3 regions of the Kitasatospora sp. NPDC048239 genome follow, and region 2 is predicted to be linked to each of the others. Evidence: riboswitches for the same ligand, from Rfam matches in the RefSeq annotation. Region 2 holds a riboswitch; each other region holds the start of a gene.
The links. A riboswitch is a leader RNA that binds a small molecule or an ion and turns the genes downstream of it on or off. The one in region 2 is predicted to bind cobalamin.
Positions count from the first base shown of each region.

Region 1: it holds a riboswitch for cobalamin, as region 2 does, so the genes downstream of both, ACGFZP_RS18640 (HoxN/HupN/NixA family nickel/cobalt transporter) here and ACGFZP_RS06230 (ribonucleoside-diphosphate reductase subunit alpha) in region 2, are expected to answer to the same signal.
Region 3: it holds a riboswitch for cobalamin, as region 2 does, so the genes downstream of both, ACGFZP_RS23370 (cobalamin biosynthesis protein) here and ACGFZP_RS06230 (ribonucleoside-diphosphate reductase subunit alpha) in region 2, are expected to answer to the same signal.

Region 1 covers NZ_JBICZP010000006.1:223,896-230,575, reverse strand. Annotated here, with positions in the region: gene ACGFZP_RS18660 (thioesterase family protein) at 10-837, opposite strand; gene nusB (transcription antitermination factor NusB) at 965-1,402, opposite strand; gene efp (elongation factor P) at 1,407-1,970, opposite strand; gene ACGFZP_RS18645 (M24 family metallopeptidase) at 2,054-3,160, opposite strand; gene ACGFZP_RS18640 (HoxN/HupN/NixA family nickel/cobalt transporter) at 3,238-4,377, opposite strand; cobalamin riboswitch at 4,410-4,604, opposite strand; gene ACGFZP_RS18635 (ArsR/SmtB family transcription factor) at 4,700-5,101, shown strand; gene ACGFZP_RS18630 (SRPBCC family protein) at 5,173-5,652, opposite strand; gene ACGFZP_RS18625 (RNA polymerase sigma factor) at 5,649-6,128, opposite strand; gene ACGFZP_RS18620 (DUF3995 domain-containing protein) at 6,300-6,680, shown strand, end outside.
Region 2 covers NZ_JBICZP010000002.1:464,097-470,776, reverse strand. Annotated here, with positions in the region: gene ACGFZP_RS06235 (hypothetical protein) at 1-562, opposite strand, end outside; cobalamin riboswitch at 1,040-1,181, shown strand; gene ACGFZP_RS06230 (ribonucleoside-diphosphate reductase subunit alpha) at 1,366-3,777, shown strand; gene ACGFZP_RS06225 (ribonucleotide-diphosphate reductase subunit beta) at 3,777-4,793, shown strand; partial or broken gene ACGFZP_RS06220 (DUF397 domain-containing protein) at 4,859-5,011, opposite strand; gene ACGFZP_RS06215 (peptidoglycan-binding protein) at 5,063-5,413, opposite strand; gene ACGFZP_RS06210 (DUF3995 domain-containing protein) at 5,776-6,312, opposite strand; gene ACGFZP_RS06205 (ferritin-like protein) at 6,621-6,680, shown strand, end outside.
Region 3 covers NZ_JBICZP010000008.1:293,694-300,373, reverse strand. Annotated here, with positions in the region: gene ACGFZP_RS23385 (hypothetical protein) at 1-941, opposite strand, end outside; gene ACGFZP_RS23380 (alpha/beta hydrolase family protein) at 1,322-2,434, opposite strand; gene ACGFZP_RS23375 (XRE family transcriptional regulator) at 2,598-3,311, opposite strand; cobalamin riboswitch at 3,574-3,739, shown strand; gene ACGFZP_RS23370 (cobalamin biosynthesis protein) at 3,838-4,881, shown strand; gene ACGFZP_RS23365 (cobyric acid synthase) at 4,878-6,395, shown strand; gene ACGFZP_RS23360 (putative cobaltochelatase) at 6,388-6,680, shown strand, end outside.

The DNA.
Region 1 (6,680 bases), on a different contig from region 2:
GGGGGCGGGTCAGGCCTGGCGCGGCACCCGGGCCAGCTGGCGGGACTGCGCGACCAGGCGTCCGGACTCGTCCCAGACCTCGGCGTCCTCCTCGAAGTAGCCGCCGGCCAGGTTGCGGGTCGCGTGCGTCACCCGCAGCCAGCCGGGCACCGGCCTGGCCCGCAGGTGGACGGTGAGCTCGACGGTGGGCGCCCAGCCGGGCATCCCGAGGTCGAAGGTGACGGGCGGCAGCGCGTCGGCGACCAGCAGGAGCAGCAGCGGGTCGGGGTCGCGGCCGTCGGCGAGCTTGAACCAGCCCTGGATCCGCCCGTTGCCGGACGGCTGTCCGAGCGCCCAGCCGACGGTCGCCGGGTCGAGTCTGAGGTCGAAGCGCTCCAGCAGCGCGGCCTGCTCGATCAGCTGGCGGGGGGCGTGCTCCATGCCGATGCACTGGTCCGGCGGCGGCAGCTGCGGCGGGGTCGCACTGGTGCGCACCTCGCCGTCGGCGGTGGCGAGGTCACCGTGGCTGGCGACCACCCGCAGCCGCTCCACGCCGTCCTGGCTGAGCGAGGCGGTGCCGGTGGACAGGCCGCGGCCGGTGCGCAGCACCTCGGTGCGCACGGTGGCGGGGCCCGGGCGGGAGGCCGAGAGGTAGTAGCCGCTGATCGAGACCGGGTCGGGGTGGTCGCCGTGCTCCAGGGAGAGCGCGTGGCCGGCCATCGCGAGCAGCAGTCCGCCGTTCACCCCGCCGCCGATCTGCCAGCCGGTGCCCAGGTCGCCGTCGTAGCGGCCGGGCTCGTCCGGGTGCGGGGTGAGCGCGATGCCCTGGTCGAACTCGCTGCGGGTCGCCGTGGTCATGGGGGTGGCCTGCCCTTCACTGCGGGGGTTACCGGTGAGTAGGGGCCCAACATACGCCACCCGGTTGAACGCACGACGGCCGCCGGACCACTTCCGGTCCGGCGGCCGTCGGCCGATGCGCGTCCTACTACCGCCGAATGCTCGGCTTCAGCTCCAGGAAGCGGGCGAGCAGGCCGTTGACGAAGGCCGGGGAGTCGTCCGTGGAGAACTCCTTGGCGATCTCGACGGCCTCGTCCAGGACGACCGCGTCCGGGACGCCGTCCTCCCAGATCAGCTCGTACGCGCCGAGCCGCAGGACGTTGCGGTCCACGATCGGCATCCGGTCGAGCGTCCAGCCCACCGCGTACTGCGAGATCAGGTCGTCGATCCGGCGGGCGTGCTGAACGTAACCCTCGATCAGCTCCATGGTGTACTCGCCGACCTGGGGGGTGCCCTCGTCGGGCTTGGGGTCCCGGGCGCGGGCCACCCAGTCGGCGAGGACCTGCTGCGGGTCGACCCCGCGGTGGTCGGCCTCGAAGAGGATCTGGAAGGCCCGCGTGCGGGCCTTGCTGCGTGCGGCCGACACGGACTTACTTCACCCGGCCGAGGTAGCTGCCGTCGCGGGTGTCGACCTTGATCTTCTCGCCGGTGACGATGAAGAGCGGGACGGCGATCTCGGCGCCGGTCTCCAGGGTGGCCGGCTTGGAGCCACCGGTGGAGCGGTCGCCCTGGACGCCGGGCTCGGTGTGCGAGATGGTCAGCTCGACCGAGGCCGGGAGCTCGATGTACAGCGGCGAACCGTTGTACATGGCCACGAGGGCCTCGAAGCCCTCGAGCAGGTACTTCGCGGCGTCGCCGACGACGGCGGGCTCGATCGTGGTCTGGTCGTACGTGTCCGTGTCCATGAACACGAAGTTCTCGCCGTCCTTGTACGAGAACTGCATGCCGCGCTTGTCGACATTGGCGGTCTCGACCTTGGTGCCGGCGTTGAAGGTCTTGTCGACGACCTTGCCCGTCAGGACCTCCTTGAGCTTCGTGCGCACGAAGGCCGGGCCCTTGCCGGGCTTGACGTGCTGGAACTCGACGACGGACCAGAGCTTGCCGCCCTCCAGCTTGAGGACCATGCCGTTCTTGAGATCGTTCGTGGAAGCCACGGGCGCACTAACTCCTGGATATAGCTGTCAAGGAACCAAGGGTTGCGTCCTGCCGCCCGCAGCAGCCGCACGACGGCCGCGGGTCACAGGGCGAGGAGCTCCTTGGTGGTGATGGTGAGCAGCTCGGGCCCGCCCTCTTCGAGGGGGCGCACCACGAGCGTGTCCTCGATCCGGACACCGCCCTTCCCCGGGAGGTGGACCCCAGGACCGACGGTGACCGGCACGCGGCTGTCCAGTTTACCCATGTCCGAGGGCCCCAGGCGCGGCGCCTCCCGGATCTCCAGCCCGATGCCGTGGCCGACCGGGTGGGGAGAGGCCTCGGTGTGCCCCGCGGCCTGGAGGATCTCCCGGGCGGCCTGGTCGGGTACGTACTGCTCCACACCCGGGCCGAGCGCCTCCCGGGCGGCCCGCTGGGCCCGGAACACCAGCCGGTGCAGCTCCACCTGCCAGGGCGCGGGCGCGGCCCCGATCACGAAGGTCCGGGCGGTGGAGACGCCGTAGCCGCGGTACTGGGCGCCGAGCACGACGGTGAGGAAGTCGCCCTCCTCGACCCGGCGGTCGGTGGGCTGGTGGGCCTGCTGCCCGGAGTGGCTGCCGGTGCCGACGGAGACCGGGAAGGCCGCCCGGTCGGCGCCGTGGTCGATCATCCGGCGCTCCAGCTCCATCGCGAGGTGCCGCTCGGTGCGGCCGACGAGGATCGACTCCAGCAGCTCGCCGAGCGCCTGGTCGGCGATCTCGGCCGCGATCCGCAGGTCGGCGATCTCGTGCTCGTCCTTGACCACGCGCAGCCGTTCGACGGCCTGCGCCAGGTCCGCCAGCCGGACGCCCTCGGCCAGCCCGGCCACCGCGCGGTGCCGGCTGACGGTCAGGTCGTGCTCCTCCACCGCCAGGTCCGCGACCCGCAGCCGGACGGCCGCGGCGGCCGCGGCCAGCACGGTGTCCGCGCCGGCGGCCACCGGCAGCTGGGTGAGGTCCTCGCCGATCGCGCGGTCCCCGGTGTCGTCCGGCGGCAGGTCGTCCGGCAGGGCCAGCACCACCCGCTCCCGGGTGAGCAGCACACTCGCCCCGCACGGCGGGCATCCGGTCAGGTACCGGACGTTCGCCGGCCGGGTGATCAGCGCCGCATCGGCCCCGGACGCACTGCAGTGCTCCCTCAGCCGCTCCCGCCGGCCCGCGTACGCATCAGCCATGCGTCGAGCCTACGGAGCCCCACCCCGATCCGCCCGCCGAGCAGACCCGACCGGGCAGCCCCCGCCGCCGGGCCGCCTCAGCCCTCCGTCGGAGCCGGGGCCTGGGCCCCCTCCGGGGACGGGGTCCAGCGCTGTTCGACCCTGGCCAGCCGCCAGTACGCGATCGCCGCTCCCCAGACCACCACGAAGAGGCCGACGAGCACGTAGCCGACGTTGTCCAGCGACAGCTCCGCGATCCACCCGCTGACCGGGTCGGTCAGATCCAGCTTCTCGTGCAGCACCCCGACCAGTTCGATGGTGCCGATGACGAAGGCCACCGCGATCGACAGCCCGGTGATGGTCAGGTTGTAGAACACCTTGCGCACCGGGTTGGAGAACGCCCACTGGTAGGCGAAGTTCATGAACGTCCCGTCCAGCGTGTCGAACAGGCTCATCCCCGCCGCGAACAGCAGCGGCAGGCAGACGATCGCGTACCAGGGCAGGCCCGCCGCCGCGCCGGAGCCGGCCATCACCATCAGCGTCACCTCGGTCGCGGTGTCGAAGCCGAGGCCGAGCACCATGCCCACCGGGAACATCTGGCCGGGCCGGGTGATCGAGCGGGTGGCCCGGTTCAGCACCCGGGCCAGGAAGCCGCGCGCGTTGAGGTGCTCCTCCAGCTCCGCCTCGTCGAACCGCCCGGCCCGCATCGACCGGAACACCTTCAGGATGCCCAGCAGGGCAACCAGGTTGAGCGCGCCGATCAGGTAGAGGAAGGCCCCGGAGGCGGTGGTGCCGACCACGCCGAGCCACTTGTGGGTGGCGGACTCGTCGTCCATCAGCGTGTTGGCCAGCTGGGCGCCGCCCGCCACCAGGGCGGCCATCAGGACCACCATCGAGGAGTGCCCGAGGGCGAACCAGAAGCCCACCGAGACGGGCCGCTTGCCGTCCGCCATCAGCTTGCGGGTGGTGTTGTCGATCACCGCGATGTGGTCGGCGTCGAAGGCGTGCCGCATGCCGAGCGTGTACGCGGTGACACCCAGGCCCACCCCGAAGACCTGGGTGCCGACCGCGTACTCCTGGGGGGCGACCAGGAAGACGAGCGTTCCGAAGGCCACCACGTGCATGGCCAGGATCACCCCCATGAGCCCTGCCGTGCGGATCGTGTCCTCCCGCCGCCAGCGGAAGGACGGCAGCACGGCGGACGGCGCCGGCACAGCGGCGGTTTCGGGCAGGGTCATCGTGGGATCACGCTCCAGCACCTCGTGGAATGACGTTCGTGAGATGCCGTGGCCGGTCTCCTGGCTTACGGGGCGTCCTTATCCGCCTTCCCAGGTGCGCGAGGCACCCAGTGGCGTCGTGGATACGGACGACTCCCCCCGATCACAGTGGCGAGGGCCGCTCCGGACTGGGGACCTCTGAAGGTCCGTCACCGGTCTTCCCGAGCACCACGGCGGGCAACACCGTAGGGCCCCCGCAAGCACCCTTGCAAGGCTGCGCACCTGCGCAGGTGTCCAGGATCACAGCCCGGCGGCCATCGGGGGCGGCTGCAAGAATGGGCCCATGCATCTCGTACCGGCCGACCGCGCGGGCCAGCGCACCATCGACGGGCACCGGGTCTGCGAGGCCATCGCCGCGATCGGCGACACCGCGCACGTCCGCTCCTGGGCCGAGCGGTTCTCCCTGCTCGCCGATCCCGGCCGGCTCGCCCTGCTGCTCGCCCTGCACCGGGCCGGCCCGCTCGCCGTCAGCGATCTGGCCGTGGCCACCGGGATGCGCGATCCGGCCGTCTCCCAGGCGCTGCGGCTGCTCCGCACGGCCGGCGCCGTCACCGGCGACAAGGACGGACGCGTGGTGCGCTACCGGCTCGTGGACGACACCATGCGCCCCCTGCTCGACGAGTGCGCCGCCGCCGAACACCACGAGCCCGTCATCGAGCAGCCCGGGCCGGCCGCCACGGGGTGACCCGTCCTCCGCCGCGCTCCCCGGGCGCCGTCCCTCCCGGGTGTGGACCAGGCCACTGAGCCGAACCGCCCTCAGCCCTCCCGGACCAGGCGTTCGAAGCGGCGCAGCGAACGGCCTGCCAGCGGCTCGGTGACGGGGTGGAGCGCGCGGCCGAGCAGGGCCGCGCCGGGCAGCCGGAACGCCCCGAGGAAGGCGAAGCGGGTGCCGTCCGGCTCGGGCCTCGCGGCCAGACCCCCGAGCAGGAAGCGGCTGCGCATCAGGCACCAGCCCGGCGCCTGCTCGACGTCGAAGCGGGCGCGCAGACGGGAGTGGCCGACCACCAGGGCCTGCCGGCGGCCCTGCGCCGGGCCCTCGCCGAGGCGGACCGACCGGATGTCGGGCAGCCAGCGCGGCAGTCGGCCCTCCAGGTCCGCGGCCACCGCCCAGACCTGGTCGAACGGGACGTCGATCACCGTCTCGTGGACGGCGCCGCCCGGGGTGGCGGCGGCGATGACGTGCAGACGGCGGACCGGGTCGAAGTCGGCCACCGGCCAGGGGATGCGCTCGGTCACTGCTGCCACGCCCTTCGGAAGCTGAGTCGGGCCCGGGACAGCCGGGACTTCACGGTGCCGGCCGCCACGCCCAGCAGGTCGGCGGTGGCCCGTTCGTCCAGGCCCTCGATGTCGCGCAGCACCAGGACGGCGCGGTGCTCGGGGGTGAGCCGGGCGAGGACGTCCTCGATGTCGGCGGCAAGCTGCGGATCGCCGGGGCGGGGCAGCTCGGAGAGGTCGGCGGGGACGCAGCGGGCGACCCTCCGCACGTGCCGGACCGCCTCGCGGACGGCGATCGAGCGGACCCAGCCGAACAGCGCGGCCGGGTCCTTGAGCTGGCGCAGCCGGCGGAACACCGCGATCAGCGCCTCCTGGGTCGCGTCCGGCCCGTCGTCCAGCGCGATCGGACCGCAGAGCCGGCGCACGTACGGCGTGACCAGCTCCAGCAGCTCGCTGACGGCCAGCTGGTCGCCACGCTGGGCGGCACGGACCAGCACGGCGGTATCCGTTGGGGTGTCGGGACCATCCACGTCCGATCAGAGGCGCCGAAACCGCCGGACGTTCCCTCGTCCGCACCGCTTTCCACTGTGACGCTCGCCACGGGAACGTCCGCCCGCCGGGGCGGCTCCTGTGGGGCGACACACTGCCGGGACACCTGAGGGGCCGTCATGAACCGCCGCCGTACCGCCGCGCTCGCCATCGCCACCGTGCTCGCCGCCGACGGGCTGCTGCACGTCTACTGGGCCACCGGCCGCACCTGGCCGGCGCCGGACACCGCGGCGCTCTCGCAGCTGGTGCTCAACGCCGACGTGCCGTTCACGCCGCGGGTGGTGCTGCCGCTCGCCGCGCTGCTGTTCTCGGGCGCCGCGCTGGTGGCGGCCCGCGGCGGGGTACTGCCCGCCACCGCGCGCCGACTGCCGGCCCTCGCCCTGCGGTGGGGTCCGCGCGCGGTGGCCGGCGGACTGCTCGCGCGCGGACTGGCGGGGCTGGTCTGGGCGGCCGGGATCGGCGCCGAGACCGACTCGGCCTTCTACCGGCTCAACCTGGCC
Region 2 (6,680 bases):
CGTACGTCGCGCGGACCAGCGAGCGGCAGGTGTCGTCGCCGAGGGCGAGGCCGAGGCCTCCGGTGGTCGCCTTGGAGCACGGGGACGTGGCCCCGGTCACCTTGCGGGTCCACACCTTGCCGTCGATGGTGCGGGTCTGGTCCGGGAACAGCGTCGCGGCGTCGACCGGGAGCTTGTCGGTGGCGGCGTCCGAGATGACGGCCAGCGCCTGCTCGGTGGGCACGCCCGCCGAGGTGGAGCTCGCGGTCGGCTTGGGGTCGTTCTTGGTGTCGCCGTTGCCGTTGATCCACACCGCGGCCGCGACCACGCCGCCGACCAGGACGGCGGCCAGCGCCGCGGCGCCGATCCACAGGCGCTTGCGCTTACGGGACTCGTTCGCGTGGCGGTCCGCCATCGCGCCCCAGTCCGGCTCGGCGGGGGCCTGCGGCGCGGGCTGCGGCCACTGGTTGTACGGGGCGGGCCCGCCGGGGCCCTGCGGCGGCCCGGTGTGGGGCTGCGGCGCGGGCTGCGGCATCGGCTGGGCCATCGGCTGCGGCTGCGGCTGCGGCTGCGGCTGCGGCACGGGTTGCGGCTGCGGGTGTGGCTGCGGCTGCGGCTGGGCCATCGGCTGCGGAGCCGGCGGCGGGTACGCCCCGGGCCCGCTCGGCACATGCGGCGGCGCCGGCGGCTGGGCCTGCGGCGGCACCCCGGCCCCCGGCTGCGCGTACGGGGTCGCGGGCGGCCCGAAGCCACCGGGCGGCGGCACCGGCGGCCCCCCCTGCTGCTGCGGCGGCACGGGCGGTTGACCCGGCGGCACCTGACCCGGCGTTTCCGGCTGCTGACCCGGCACCGGCTGTGCCGGCTGACGCGTCCACTCCGCCGGTACGCCCGTTCCCTCGCTCATGTGCCGAGATCGTAGGGCATGACCCTGACGGCCAGTCGTCCGGTAACCAATCCGTTCCCAAAACCGGCCGTCCACCGGACACGCCAGGGCCCGCGCCCGCACCCGCCGTCATCGTCCCGACACGCGGCGCCGCACAACATGTGGTGTCGCATCGAGCGGACACCACTAGATGTATGCTCGATCCTGCTGTCGACGCAGGGGAACCCGGTGCGAGTCCGGGACTGCCCCGCAGCGGTGTGCGGGCGGCTCCCCAGAGAGCCCGCGAGTCCGAGTACCTGCCGACGGCGTGCCACGGCCTCCCCGCAGAGGCCCTGCAGCACGTGCAGTACTTCCGGGCCTCGCGGGCGGGCCGGGGATGCCACCGTCGCGCGACGCCACCGGGCGTTCGCGCCGTGCTCCCCTGCCCCGATCGGCCCGGTTGCCGGATCCACCGCCGATCGCCGCCAGGAGAGAGCGCCTTGACCACCGCTGCCTCAGCCACCCTGCCCGCCCAGGGTTCCCCCGCCGAACCGACGGTTTCCGACCCCGGCGGTTCGCTGCTCCGGCTACTGACCGACCGCAGCGTCGATCTCCCCCAGGTGGACCCCGGCCATGTCGCCGCCGCCGCGCTCCGCGGCCGCCACGCCGGCTCGGACTTCGCCGAGCTGCGCGGACTGGCCGTGGAGGCCGCCGCCTCGATGATCGCCGAGGACCCGCAGTACTCGAAGCTGGCCGCCCGCCTCCTCGCCCTGGAGATCGTCGACGAGGCCGTCAGCCAGGGCTCGGTCTCGTTCTCCGCCTCGATCGCCGTCGGCCACGCCGAGGGCCTGATCGGCGACACCACCGCCGCCTTCGTCGCCAAGCACGCCGACACCCTGAACGCGCTGATCGACCCCAGCGGCGACGACCGCTTCGAGTACTTCGGCCTGCGCACCGTGCAGAGCCGCTACCTGCTGCGCCACCCGATCACCCGCAAGGTCGTCGAGACCCCGCAGCACTTCCTGCTCCGCGTCGCCAGCGGCCTGGCGGTCGGCGACAACGAGCAGTCGGTGCGCGAGGTGGCCGAGCTGTACCGCCTGATGAGCCGGCTGGAGTACCTGACCTCCTCGCCGACCCTCTTCAACTCCGGCACCCGGCACCCGCAGATGTCGAGCTGCTACCTGCTCGACTCGCCGCTGGACAACCTGGACTCGATCTACTCGCGCTACGCCCAGATCGCCCGCCTCTCCAAGCACGCCGGCGGCATCGGCCTGTCCTACTCGCGGATCCGCTCGCGCGGCTCGCTGATCCGGGGCACCAACGGCAAGTCCAACGGCATCGTCCCGTTCCTGCGCACCCTCGACTCCTCGGTCGCCGCCGTCAACCAGGGCGGCCGCCGCAAGGGCGCGGCCTGCGTCTACCTGGAGACCTGGCACGCGGACATCGAGGAGTTCCTGGAGCTGCGCGACAACACCGGTGAGGAGGCGCGCCGCACCCACAACCTGAACCTGGCGCACTGGATCCCGGACGAGTTCATGCGCCGGGTGAACGCCAACGCCGACTGGTCGCTGTTCTCCCCCGCCGACGTGCCCGAGCTGGTCGACCTGTGGGGCGTCGAGTTCGACGAGGCGTACCTGAAGGCCGAGCAGGCCGGCAAGGCCGTCCGCACCATCCCCGCGCAGACCCTGTACGCCCGGATGATGCGCACCCTGGCGCAGACCGGCAACGGCTGGATGACCTTCAAGGACGCCTCCAACCGCGCCGCCAACCAGACCGCGCTGCCCGGCCGCACGGTGCACAGCTCCAACCTCTGCACCGAGATCCTGGAGGTCACGGACGACTCCGAGACCGCCGTCTGCAACCTCGGCTCGGTCAACCTCGGCGCGCACGTCGCCGCCGGTGCCACCGCCGCCGACCTGCTGAACGCCATGGACTGGGACCGGCTGGACGCCACCGTGCGCACCGCCGTCACCTTCCTCGACCGCGTGGTGGACATCAACTTCTACCCGACCCCCGAGGCCGGCGCGTCCAACTCGCGCTGGCGCCCGGTGGGCCTCGGCGTGATGGGCCTGCAGGACGTCTTCTTCCAGCTCCGCCTGGACTTCGACTCCGCCGAGGCCAAGCAGCTCTCCACCCTGATCTCCGAGCGCATCATGCTCACCGCCTACGAGCGCTCCGCCGACCTGGCCGAGCAGCTGGGCCGGCACGAGGCGTACGGCGAGACCCGCGCCGCCCGCGGCGAGCTGCACATCGACCACTTCCCGAGCGCCGCGCCCGAGTGGGCCGACCGCTGGACCGCCCTGCGGGCCCGGATCGCCACCACCGGTCTGCGCAACTCGCTGCTGCTGGCGATCGCGCCGACCGCCACGATCGCCTCGATCGCCGGCGTGTACGAGTGCATCGAGCCGCAGGTCTCCAACCTGTTCAAGCGCGAGACCCTCTCCGGCGAGTTCCTCCAGGTCAACCCGTACCTGGTGCGCGAGCTCAAGGAGCTCGGCGTCTGGGACCAGCAGACCCGGGACGCGCTGCGCGACGCCAACGGCTCCGTCCAGGAGCTCAACTGGCTGCCCGCCGGGGTCCGCTCGCTGTACCGCACGGCCTGGGAGCTGCCCCAGCGCGCGCTGATCGACCTGGCCGCCGCCCGGATGCCGTACATCGACCAGAGCCAGTCGCTGAACCTCTTCATGGCCGCGCCCACCATCGGCAAGCTCAGCTCGATGTACGCGTACGCGTGGAAGGTCGGTCTGAAGACCACCTACTACCTGCGCTCGCGCCCGGCGACCAGGATCGCCCAGGCCGCGTCGGGCACGGCCCGCGCCGCCGCCCCGGTTCCGGCCGACCCGGTCAGCGTGGGCACCCCGACCCTCACGCCGGAGGAGGAGGCCGCGCTGGCCTGCTCCCTGGAGAACCCCGAGTCCTGCGAGGCCTGCCAGTAATGTCCGACGACCGCGAGAAGATGCTGCTCGACCCCGGGTTCGAGCTGACCCTTCGCCCGATGCGCTACCCGTCGTTCTACGACCGCTACCGCGACGCGATCAAGAACACCTGGACCGTCGAGGAGGTGGACCTGCACTCCGACGTCGCCGACCTCGCCAAGCTGAGCGAGGGCGAGCGGCACATGATCGGCCGGCTGGTCGCCTTCTTCGCCACCGGTGACTCGATCGTCTCCAACAACGTGGTGCTGAGCCTCTACAAGCACATCAACTCCCCGGAGGCGCGGCTGTACCTGTCGCGCCAGCTGTTCGAGGAGGCCGTGCACGTCCAGTTCTACCTGACGCTGCTGGACACCTACCTTCCGGACCCGGAGGACCGCAACGCGGCCTTCGCCGCGGTGGAGAACATCCCCTCCATCCACCAGAAGGCCCAGTTCTGCTTCAAGTACATGAACGCGGTCGACCACATCGACTCGCTGCAGACCAAGGACGACCGCCGCGCGTTCCTCCTGAACCTGATCTGCTTCGCGGCGTGCGTCGAGGGCCTGTTCTTCTACGGCGCGTTCGCGTACGTGTACTGGTTCCGAAGCCGGGGCCTGCTGCACGGCCTGGCCACCGGCACCAACTGGGTGTTCCGGGACGAGTCCATGCACATGGACTTCGCGATGTCGGTCGTGGACACCGTCCGCGAGGAGGAGCCCGACCTCTTCGACGAGACGATGGCCAAGCAGGTCACCGAGATGCTGGAGGAGGCCGTCGAGGCCGAGCTCCAGTTCGCCCAGGACCTCTGCGGCGAGGGCCTGCCCGGCATGAACACCGCGTCGATGCGCGAGTACCTGCAGGCCGTCGCCGACCAGCGGCTCGCCCGCCTCGGCATGCCGATCCGGTACGGCTCGACCAACCCGTTCGGCTTCATGGAGCTCCAGAACGTGCAGGAGCTGACCAACTTCTTCGAGCGCCGGGTGTCGGCGTACCAGGTCGCCGTCGAGGGCTCGGTCGCCTTCGACGACGACTTCTAAAGAAGGCGGACACGACAGAGGTGCCCCGCACGGCCACGGCCGCGCGGGGCACCTCTGCGTTGGGCTCAGAAGACCGGAAGGTCCCCGCACCCGGCCCCTGTCACGAAGGCCGCCCACGCCCCGGCGGCGAGGAGCAGAGCCGGCCCCTCCGGATCCCTGGAGTCCCGGAGGGCCGTCGCCATCAACCCGACCCGCGTCCCGACGCAGCTCCCGCCCTGACCGCTGTACGTGCCCGGTCGGCCGGTCCGGCAAGGGCCTCCTGGGGCTTCCTAGCCCCAGATGCCCTCGGTGGGCAGGCTCCAGTAGCAGGAGCCGTTGGTGCCCGAATTGTAGTTGTACCGGGGGTCGCCCCAGGCGTAGAGCGTGCTGCCCGTGGCCGGCCCGACGATGCCGTCGACCTCGGTGTTCGGGTCGGTGTCATTGGCCTGCAGGTACCTGATCGCCTCCTCCGTCTGCGGGCCGAACAGGCTGTCTTCCTTGATCTGTGCGTGGTAGATGTTCATGGTCTTGAAGATGTGGTTGAGGCTGTGCTGCACGCACCACACGCCGGCCTTCGTGTTGGGGTAGCCGTTGCCGATGTAGCTCACTCCGACCCTGGCCTGGGCGCTGCCGCTCAGCATGCCGCTCACGAACAATGCCGCGGTGCCCGCAACGAGACCGATCCTGGCAACCCTGCGCTTGCGCATGGCCCTTCCCCCTCTTGACGGTGTTTCGGAATTCACCAGGGGGCCCTCTTCACCCCTGGCGCTGCGTCAACTATAGGAATCCGCAACCCACTCCGAGTGGCGCCAAACCCCGCAGGCGGCATCCCGGGATTCGTCTCACGACGCTGACCTGGGAATTGGGACGCCACCATGCCCCCAATTGGTGACGTCCCACTCTGACGGACGGTGGGTGGAGACGACCACGGCCCACCGCGACGCCATCCGCTCCTGCACCAGCCCCGGCCGGTCCGACTTCTCACGCGCGTGGTCGCGGCTGCTCAGGCCCGCGCGCAGTTCGCACAGTTCGCGCGGTTCGCACGGCGAAGGCGGTGGCGGGCGGCCAGGCCCAGGGCTAGGCCCCAGGCGAGGAAGAGGCCGTACCAGAAGAGGCCCCAGGCGGCCTGCGGGTGGGCGTCCTTCGCGGCGAAGGCGGGCGCGGAGACCACGCGGTCCGCGGCGAGCAGGTACTGCATGGCGAAGTAGGTGAAGCCCCAGAGCACCATGCCGACGGAGGCGATCGCCGCCGGAACGGCGATCAGGCGGGCCGGGATCCGCCGGCCCCACGGGCGTACCAGGGCGAGCGAGAGCACCGCGCCGAACACGGCGACCAGCCCCATCCCCCAGTATCCGGTCGCCGCCGCCCATGTGCCGTGCGGCGCCGAGGCAAAGTCGCCCGGGAAGGTCGCCGCGACGCCGGCGCCCCACCAGAAGTGCGGTGCCGCATAGGCGAGCGCGGCCCCGGCGGCCGCGTAGCCGGCCCACCCGGAAGAACGGTTGCTCCGGTCGGGCAGCGGGAGGGCGGTCACGGCGGCCATGGGGCTCTCCGGGGATCGTCGGGTTCGGCGCGGTGATCCGAGTCTTCCCTCGTGAGCACCCGCGGCGGATCCGGCCGCCGCACGATCCCACTCCCCCTGCGGGGGGAGGCGGCCCCTGCGCAGGAAGTCGGAGGGGCCGCCTTCCTGCGCAAGAACCGCGAGGATTCAGGCGAACCACCGGGCGGGGCGCCCGCGCCCGCGCGCGCCGCCCGTACGGATGAACTACCGGGCCGCGCCGCCGCGGGACATCCGCACACGATCAACCCCCGCGTACGGTCCGGCGCACAGCCGAACGAAAGGGGCCCACCGTGCCGACCGGAATCCTCGACTACAAGAGCGATGCGATCGTCCAGCTCATGAACATGGCG
Region 3 (6,680 bases), on a different contig from region 2:
CCGGCGGCGGTCTGGGCGACGGTGCAGATCTCCTCCAGCTTGGCCCGCACCGCCCAGTGCCCGAGCGGGGACAGCTCGGCGGCGTCGTCCTTGCGGACCACCGCGCCGACGGCGGCGAGGCCGTCCAGCATCCAGTCCAGGACGGCGGCGACGTCGGCGGACGCGGCCGGGGTGTCGATCTGCGGCTCGCGGCAGGTGCCGCGGACGGCCGACACCGCGGAGGCGGCGTGCGGGACGGGCGACAGGCCCAGCGCCCCGGTGCCGCCGCCGACCCGGCGCTCGTCCAGGCCGCGGCGGAGCAGCTCCAGCAGCTCGCTGTCGGGGACCGGGCCGGCCACCAGGTGCAGGAAGGAGAGCAGCTGCGGCGCCTGGTCGACGGCCTGCCCGGCGAGGACCGCGAAGACCCCGCGCAGTGCGGCGGGCGGCACGGGGGCGAGCAGCGTCCAGGCGTCGAACAGCGCGGACCAGCCGCGGACCACGGCCTCGTCGTCGTGCTCCCAGGCGTGCAGGCGCCAGCCGGGGGCGGCGCCGCCGTCCCGGGCCTCGACCAGACCGACCAGCAGGGCCTGGCCCCAGGCCCTGGCGGCGGCGCCCACCGTCATGGCGAGTGCGCGGCCGGCCGCGCGGGCGTCCTCGGGGAGCAGTTCGCCGCGCTTGTCGACCTCGCCGAGCTCGCCGGCCCAGCGGGCGATCCGGACGGCGTCGACCAGCATGCGGCGGGCCAGCGGGGCGAGTTCGGCAGGGGCGGGGAAGCCCTCGGGCACCGGGACCCGGCCACGGCCGGGGGCGGGTGCGGGGCCTCGTCGGCGGGGTACGCCGGACCCGCCCGGCCTGGCGCCTGCGGGTCGGTGGGCTGTACCGGGGAGACGGGTCACCGTCGCACCGGTACCGATCGTCGGCGGGAGCGGGGCATCACGGTCGCGCGGGTTCCGAGACGTCACGTCGAGCAGTCTTCCCCTTGTACCGGCCTTCTGTCACATCCGCTTGGCCACCGGCTTGGGGAGGGGGCCGCGGCGGGTCCACAAGATCGGGCAACAGAGGCCAAACCGCCTGGCCGGATCTTTGTGACACGAACACGCCAGGTCAGCGGGCCGGGCGGGTCCGGGGCCGGCGCGACCCGGCCGGACAGGGCCCGGGGCCGGGTCCAGCCGGGGCCGGGCCCAGGGCCTGTCATTCGGATCACGTCGGGTCAGTGGGCGGCGCTGGAGTGCGTGCATCGGCGGTGCGGAGGAGGGAGTCCATGCGGTGGGGGCACCTCCCGGCCGAAGGCCGGGGGCCATCGGCGACCGACGACAAGCCGGCGTGACCCGAAAGAGAGGCCCTAGAGGAGCGGGGTGAGCCAGCGGCGCAGGAGCTCGGTGTAGTGGTCGGGGTCGGCGTTCCAGAGGGCCGCGTGGTCGGCCCCGGGGAAGGCCTGGAGGCCGACCACGTCGCCGCGGCGGTCGGCGAGCCGGGCGGCGGCCCGCCAGGGCGCCACCGGGTCGTCCGGGCTGTGCAGGAGGAGGGTGGGCACCCGCAGATCGGTGCCGTCGGCGATCCGGGCGAAGTCGGCCAGATCCACGCCGGTGCGGCCCTCGGCGGCCAGCGCGCCCAGTTCGGCCGCCGGGGGGCTGAACCCGGCCCGGGTGGCGCCGCGGCGCGCGGTGGCCGACAGGTCGAGGACCGGCGAGTCCAGGATCAGACCGCTGATCGCGGAGGCCCAGGCCGAGCGGGCGGCGGTCTGCAGGACCATCGTGGCGCCCAGCGACCAGCCGTAGAGGATCACCCGGCCCGCACCGGCGTCCAGCGCCAGGCGCAGCGCCGCCTCGACGTCCCGCCACTCGGTCTCGCCGAAGTGGCCGAGCCCGTCGGGGGAGGCGGGCGCGCCCTGGTCGCCGCGGTAGGTGACGGCGAGGGCGGGCAGGCCGAACCGCTGCAGGACGGGCAGCACCGGGAGGGTCTGCCGGCGGTCGGTGTCCGGGCCGTGCACCAGCAGCACCCAGGTGCCGCGCTTGCCGTCCAGCCACCAGGCGGGCAGGGCGCCCAGCTCGCCCTCGGCGGCGGTCTCGGTGAAGTCCAGGCCGAGCGCGCTCGTCGGGTCGCCGCGGTAGACGTCGGGGGTGAAGCGGACGGCGGTACCGGCCTTCAGGGTGCCCCGGTCGGCGCGCTCCAGCCGCCGGGTGACGCCCTGCCCGTCCTGGTGCAGGATCTCGCCGACCACCGCGTGGCCGTCCTCGCCCCACTCGACGGCCCAGCGGCCGGGGCGGGCGCTGGCCTGGCTGCGGGTGAAGGTGGCCCGCCCGGCGGCCAGGCTCTGCACCAGCACGGGGCCCGCCGGCCGCCGCGCGGCCGCCGGGTGGACCATCCGTTCGGACGCCTTCCGGCCGATCACCAGGACGGCCGCCCCGGTCCCGACGACGGCTGCCGCCACGACGGCTGCGGTTCCCCAACGCATACTCGCTCCCCGCTCTGTTGATCGCGGACTGGGCCGGGCGCCTCCCCGGCCGCGCACGCCCGGCGGGGGTTGCTCGGACAGACAGCCCCAGTCCACTCGCGGGGGCGGGCGACGGCCACCGGACAGGGCCGTCCGGGTCACCCGGGGCCGGACCGGACCGGCCTCAGACCGGGATGTCGGTCGGCCGCCGCCCGAGCAGCTCCCAGAACCGCTCGCCGACCGGGCGGTCCTGCGGCTGCGCCGGGCGGGCCGCCGGGGCCGGGGAGCCCCAGCTGCCTGCGCCCCAGTGCGAGGCGACCTGGTACTCGCCCTGCAACGCCGTCAGCACCGCGGCGAGGTCGCTCTCGTGCACCGGCACGATCCGGCCGATCGCGCGGGTCTGCGCCTGCCAGCGGCCGTCCACGCACTGGCGCAGCCGCTGGTCCAGCTCCTCCCTGCGGTCCGTCACCGCGACCAGCTCGCGCAGCGTCAGGCCGAGCACCTGCGCGAGCGCGTACGTCTGCTCCTCGTCGCCGTCCCAGCGGCCGGTGGCCTCGGCGGCCTGGTAGTGCCGCAGCGGGATGCCGATCCGCCGGGCGGCGGCCTCCTGGTTGAGCTCCCGGGCGACCCGGAAGTCCCGCAGCCGGGCCGGGCGGGTGCCCATCAGCTGGGCGGGCGGGCACCAGAGCGCTCGGGCCAGTGCGATGAACTCCTCCTCGGCGGGGCGCAGCTCGCCGCTCTCCCAGCCGAGTACGTGGGAGGGCAGCAGCCGGACGCCGTGCGCCGCCATGCCCTCGGCGACCTGGGCCGGGGTCAGCCCGAGTCCGGCGCGGTGCGCGCGGGCGGCCGTGGGCGAGAAGGGCACCGGGGGCACGGCCGGGGGCCGTCTGCGTCGCATGGGACCAGACGGTAGGCCTTGGTGCATCGGCGCCCCAGCCGCCGAACACACGAAGCGCGGCTGTAGGCGTCTACAGGGCGCTGGACGATCCCACAGGCTGTCATGCCCCTGCGGGGGCCGCGACTCGGAGGTAGCGACGGGGCGGGAAGGGAGCGGGAGGGGGGCGGGAAACCTCCGGGGGGTGTGACCAAACCCTCCGTGACCTTGGTTGACTCCCGGTTCGGCCGCGTGATGGGATCCTTCAGCCAATACGGAGGCATGCAGAGGAAGCCGGTGCGAGTCCGGCGCGGTCCCGCCACTGTCACCGGGGAGCACGTTCGGAGAGTCACCTCCTCACCCGTCAGCGGGGCGGGGGGTGCCCATCGGCAGGCCGTCAGAAGCCGCTGGAAGGCCCGGAGGTGCGTTCGGACCCGGAAGCCAGGAGACTCTCGCCGCCGGTACGTCGATCCAGGGCGCGGACCCTGAGTGAGGACACGCACGCGATGCAGGCTGCCCCGACCGACCGAGCCCCCGGCTGCCCGCCGCCGTGCGCCCGCTGACCCGCGCCGCCGCCTTCGCGCTGGGCGCCGTCGCGGGCCATCTCGCCGACGCCCGCTTCGCCGATCCGCGGCGCGGCCACCCGGTGGCCGCCTTCGGCAGCGCGGCGGGCCGGCTGGAACGGCCGCTCTGGCGCGACCACCGCGGCGCCGGCGCCGCCTACACCGCGCTCTGCGTGGGCACCGTCGCGGCCGGCGCGGTGGCCGCCGACCGGACGCTCGGCCGCCGGCCGCTCGGGCGGGCCGCGCTCACCGCGGCCGCGACCTGGACGGTCCTCGGCGGCACCTCGCTGACCCGGGAGGCCCGCACCATCGGCCGCTCGCTGTCCGCGGGCGACCTGGCGGCGGCCCGCAGCCGGCTGCCGCACCTGTGCGGCCGCGACCCGAGTGCGCTGGACGAGCAGCAGATCGCCCGCGCGGTGGTCGAGTCGGTCGCCGAGAACACCGCCGACGCCGTGGTGAACGCCCTGGTCTGGGGCGCGCTCGCGGGCACGCCCGGACTGCTGGCGTTCCGCGCCGTCAACACCCTGGACGCGATGGTCGGCCACCGCTCGCCGCGCTACGCCCGGTTCGGCTGGGCCTCGGCCCGGCTGGACGACGTGGCGGGCTGGCCGGGCGCCCGGCTGACCGCGCTGCTGACCGTCGCCGCCTCGCCCGAGCCCCGGACCGCCTGGCGGGTCTGGCGCCGGGACGGCTCCGCGCACCCCAGCCCCAACGCGGGCCAGGCCGAGTCGGCCTTCGCGGGGGCGATCGGCGTGCGGCTGGGCGGCACGCTGGCCTACGGGACCAGGGTGGAGCACCGGCCCGTCCTCGGCGGCGAGCTGCGGCCGGTGACGGTGGACGACATCGAGCGGGCCTGCCGGCTCTCCCGCCGGGTGGGGCTGCTCGCCCTGGGGACGGCGGTCGCCGGGCACGCCCTCGGGCAGGCCCTCCGGACGGGGCTGACGGCGCGGCGTACGCCGGCCCGGACGGCAGCACCCCCGGCAGGACTTCTGCCGGGGCTCACGGCACGGAAGCGGAGGGGGAGCGCATGAGCAACGCGCTGCTGGTCGCCGGGACGACCTCGGACGCGGGCAAGAGCGTGGTCACCGCGGGCATCTGCCGCTGGCTGGCCCGCCAGGGCGTCGCCGTGGCGCCGTTCAAGGCCCAGAACATGTCGCTGAACTCCTTCGTCACCGCCGACGGCGCCGAGATCGGCCGTGCGCAGGCGATGCAGGCGCAGGCGGCCCGGGTGGAGCCCGAGGCCGCGATGAACCCGGTGCTGCTCAAGCCGGGCGCGGACGGCCGCAGCCAGGTGGTGCTGCTGGGCCGGGCCGTCGCCGAGGTCGGCGCGATGGACTACCGCGACCGCAAGCCCCTCCTGCTGGAGCGGGCCCTGGAGTGCCTGGCGGACCTGCGCGGCCGCTACGACGTGGTGGTCTGCGAGGGCGCCGGCTCGCCCGCCGAGATCAACCTGCGGGACCGGGACATCGCCAACATGGGCCTGGCCACCGCCGCCGGGCTGCCGGTGGTGGTGGTCGGGGACATCGACCGCGGCGGGGTGTTCGCCGCGATGTACGGGACGCTGGCGCTGCTGTCGGCCGAGGACCAGCGGCACGTCGCGGGCTGGTTCGTCAACAAGTTCCGGGGCGACGCGCGGCTGCTCGCCCCCGGCCTCGACATGTTGAACCGGCTCACCGGCCGGCCGGTGCTCGGCACCCTGCCGATGCTGTCCGGGCTCTGGCTGGACGCCGAGGACTCGCTCGACCTGACCACCGTGGTGGACCGCACGGAGGGCCGCGGGCCGCTCGGCGCGGACGTGCTGCGGGTGGCCGTGCTGCGCTTCCCGCGGCTGTCCAACTTCACCGACATGGACGCGCTGGCCCAGGAGCCGGGCGTACTGGTCCGCTGGGCCACCCGGCCCGAGGAGCTGGCCGACGCCGACCTGGTGATCCTGCCCGGCACCCGGGCCACCGTCGCCGACCTGGCCTGGCTGCGCGAGCGCGGCCTGGAGCCGGCCCTCAGGGCGCGGGCGGCGGCCGGGCAGCCGGTCCTCGGCGTCTGCGGCGGCTACCAGATGCTGGCCGGCACGATCGTGGACGAGGTGGAGTCGAAGGCCGGCTCCGTGGACGGTCTCGGCCTGCTGCCCACCCGGGTCCGCTTCGGCGCCGCGAAGGTGCTCGGCCGACCGGTCGGCGAGGCGTACGGGCAGCGGGTCGAGGGGTACGAGATCCACCACGGTGTGGTGACCGTCGAGGGCGGGGAGGCCTTCCTGGACGGCTGCCGGGTGGGGGCGGTGTGGGGCACGACCTGGCACGGCGCGCTGGAGAACGACGGCTTCCGGCGCGAGCTGCTGCGCGAGGTGGCGCAGGCGGCGGGCCGGGCGTTCGTGCCCGCGCCGGACACCTCGTTCGCCGAGGCGCGCGAGGCCCGGCTGGACCGGCTGGGCGACCTGATCGAGGAGCACGCGGACACCGACGCGCTGTGGAAGCTGATCGAGGGCGGGGTACCGGCGGCGGGGTCGCTGCCGTTCCTCCCGCCCGGAGCCCTCTTGGAGAATCATGAGTGACGTCCGCTATCCCTTCACGGCCATCGTCGGCATGGCCGACCTGCGGCTCGGGCTGCTGCTCAACGCCGTCTCCCCGGCCGTGGGCGGGGTGCTGGTCCGGGGCGAGAAGGGCACCGCCAAGTCCACCATGGTGCGCGCACTGGCCGGCCTGCTGCCGTCCATCGCCACCGTGGACGGCTGCCGCTTCGCCTGCGACCCGGCAGCGCCGGACCCGCAGTGCCCGGACGGCGCGCACACCGCCGACGCCTCCGAGCGCCCCGCCCTGCTGGTCGAGCTGCCGGTCGG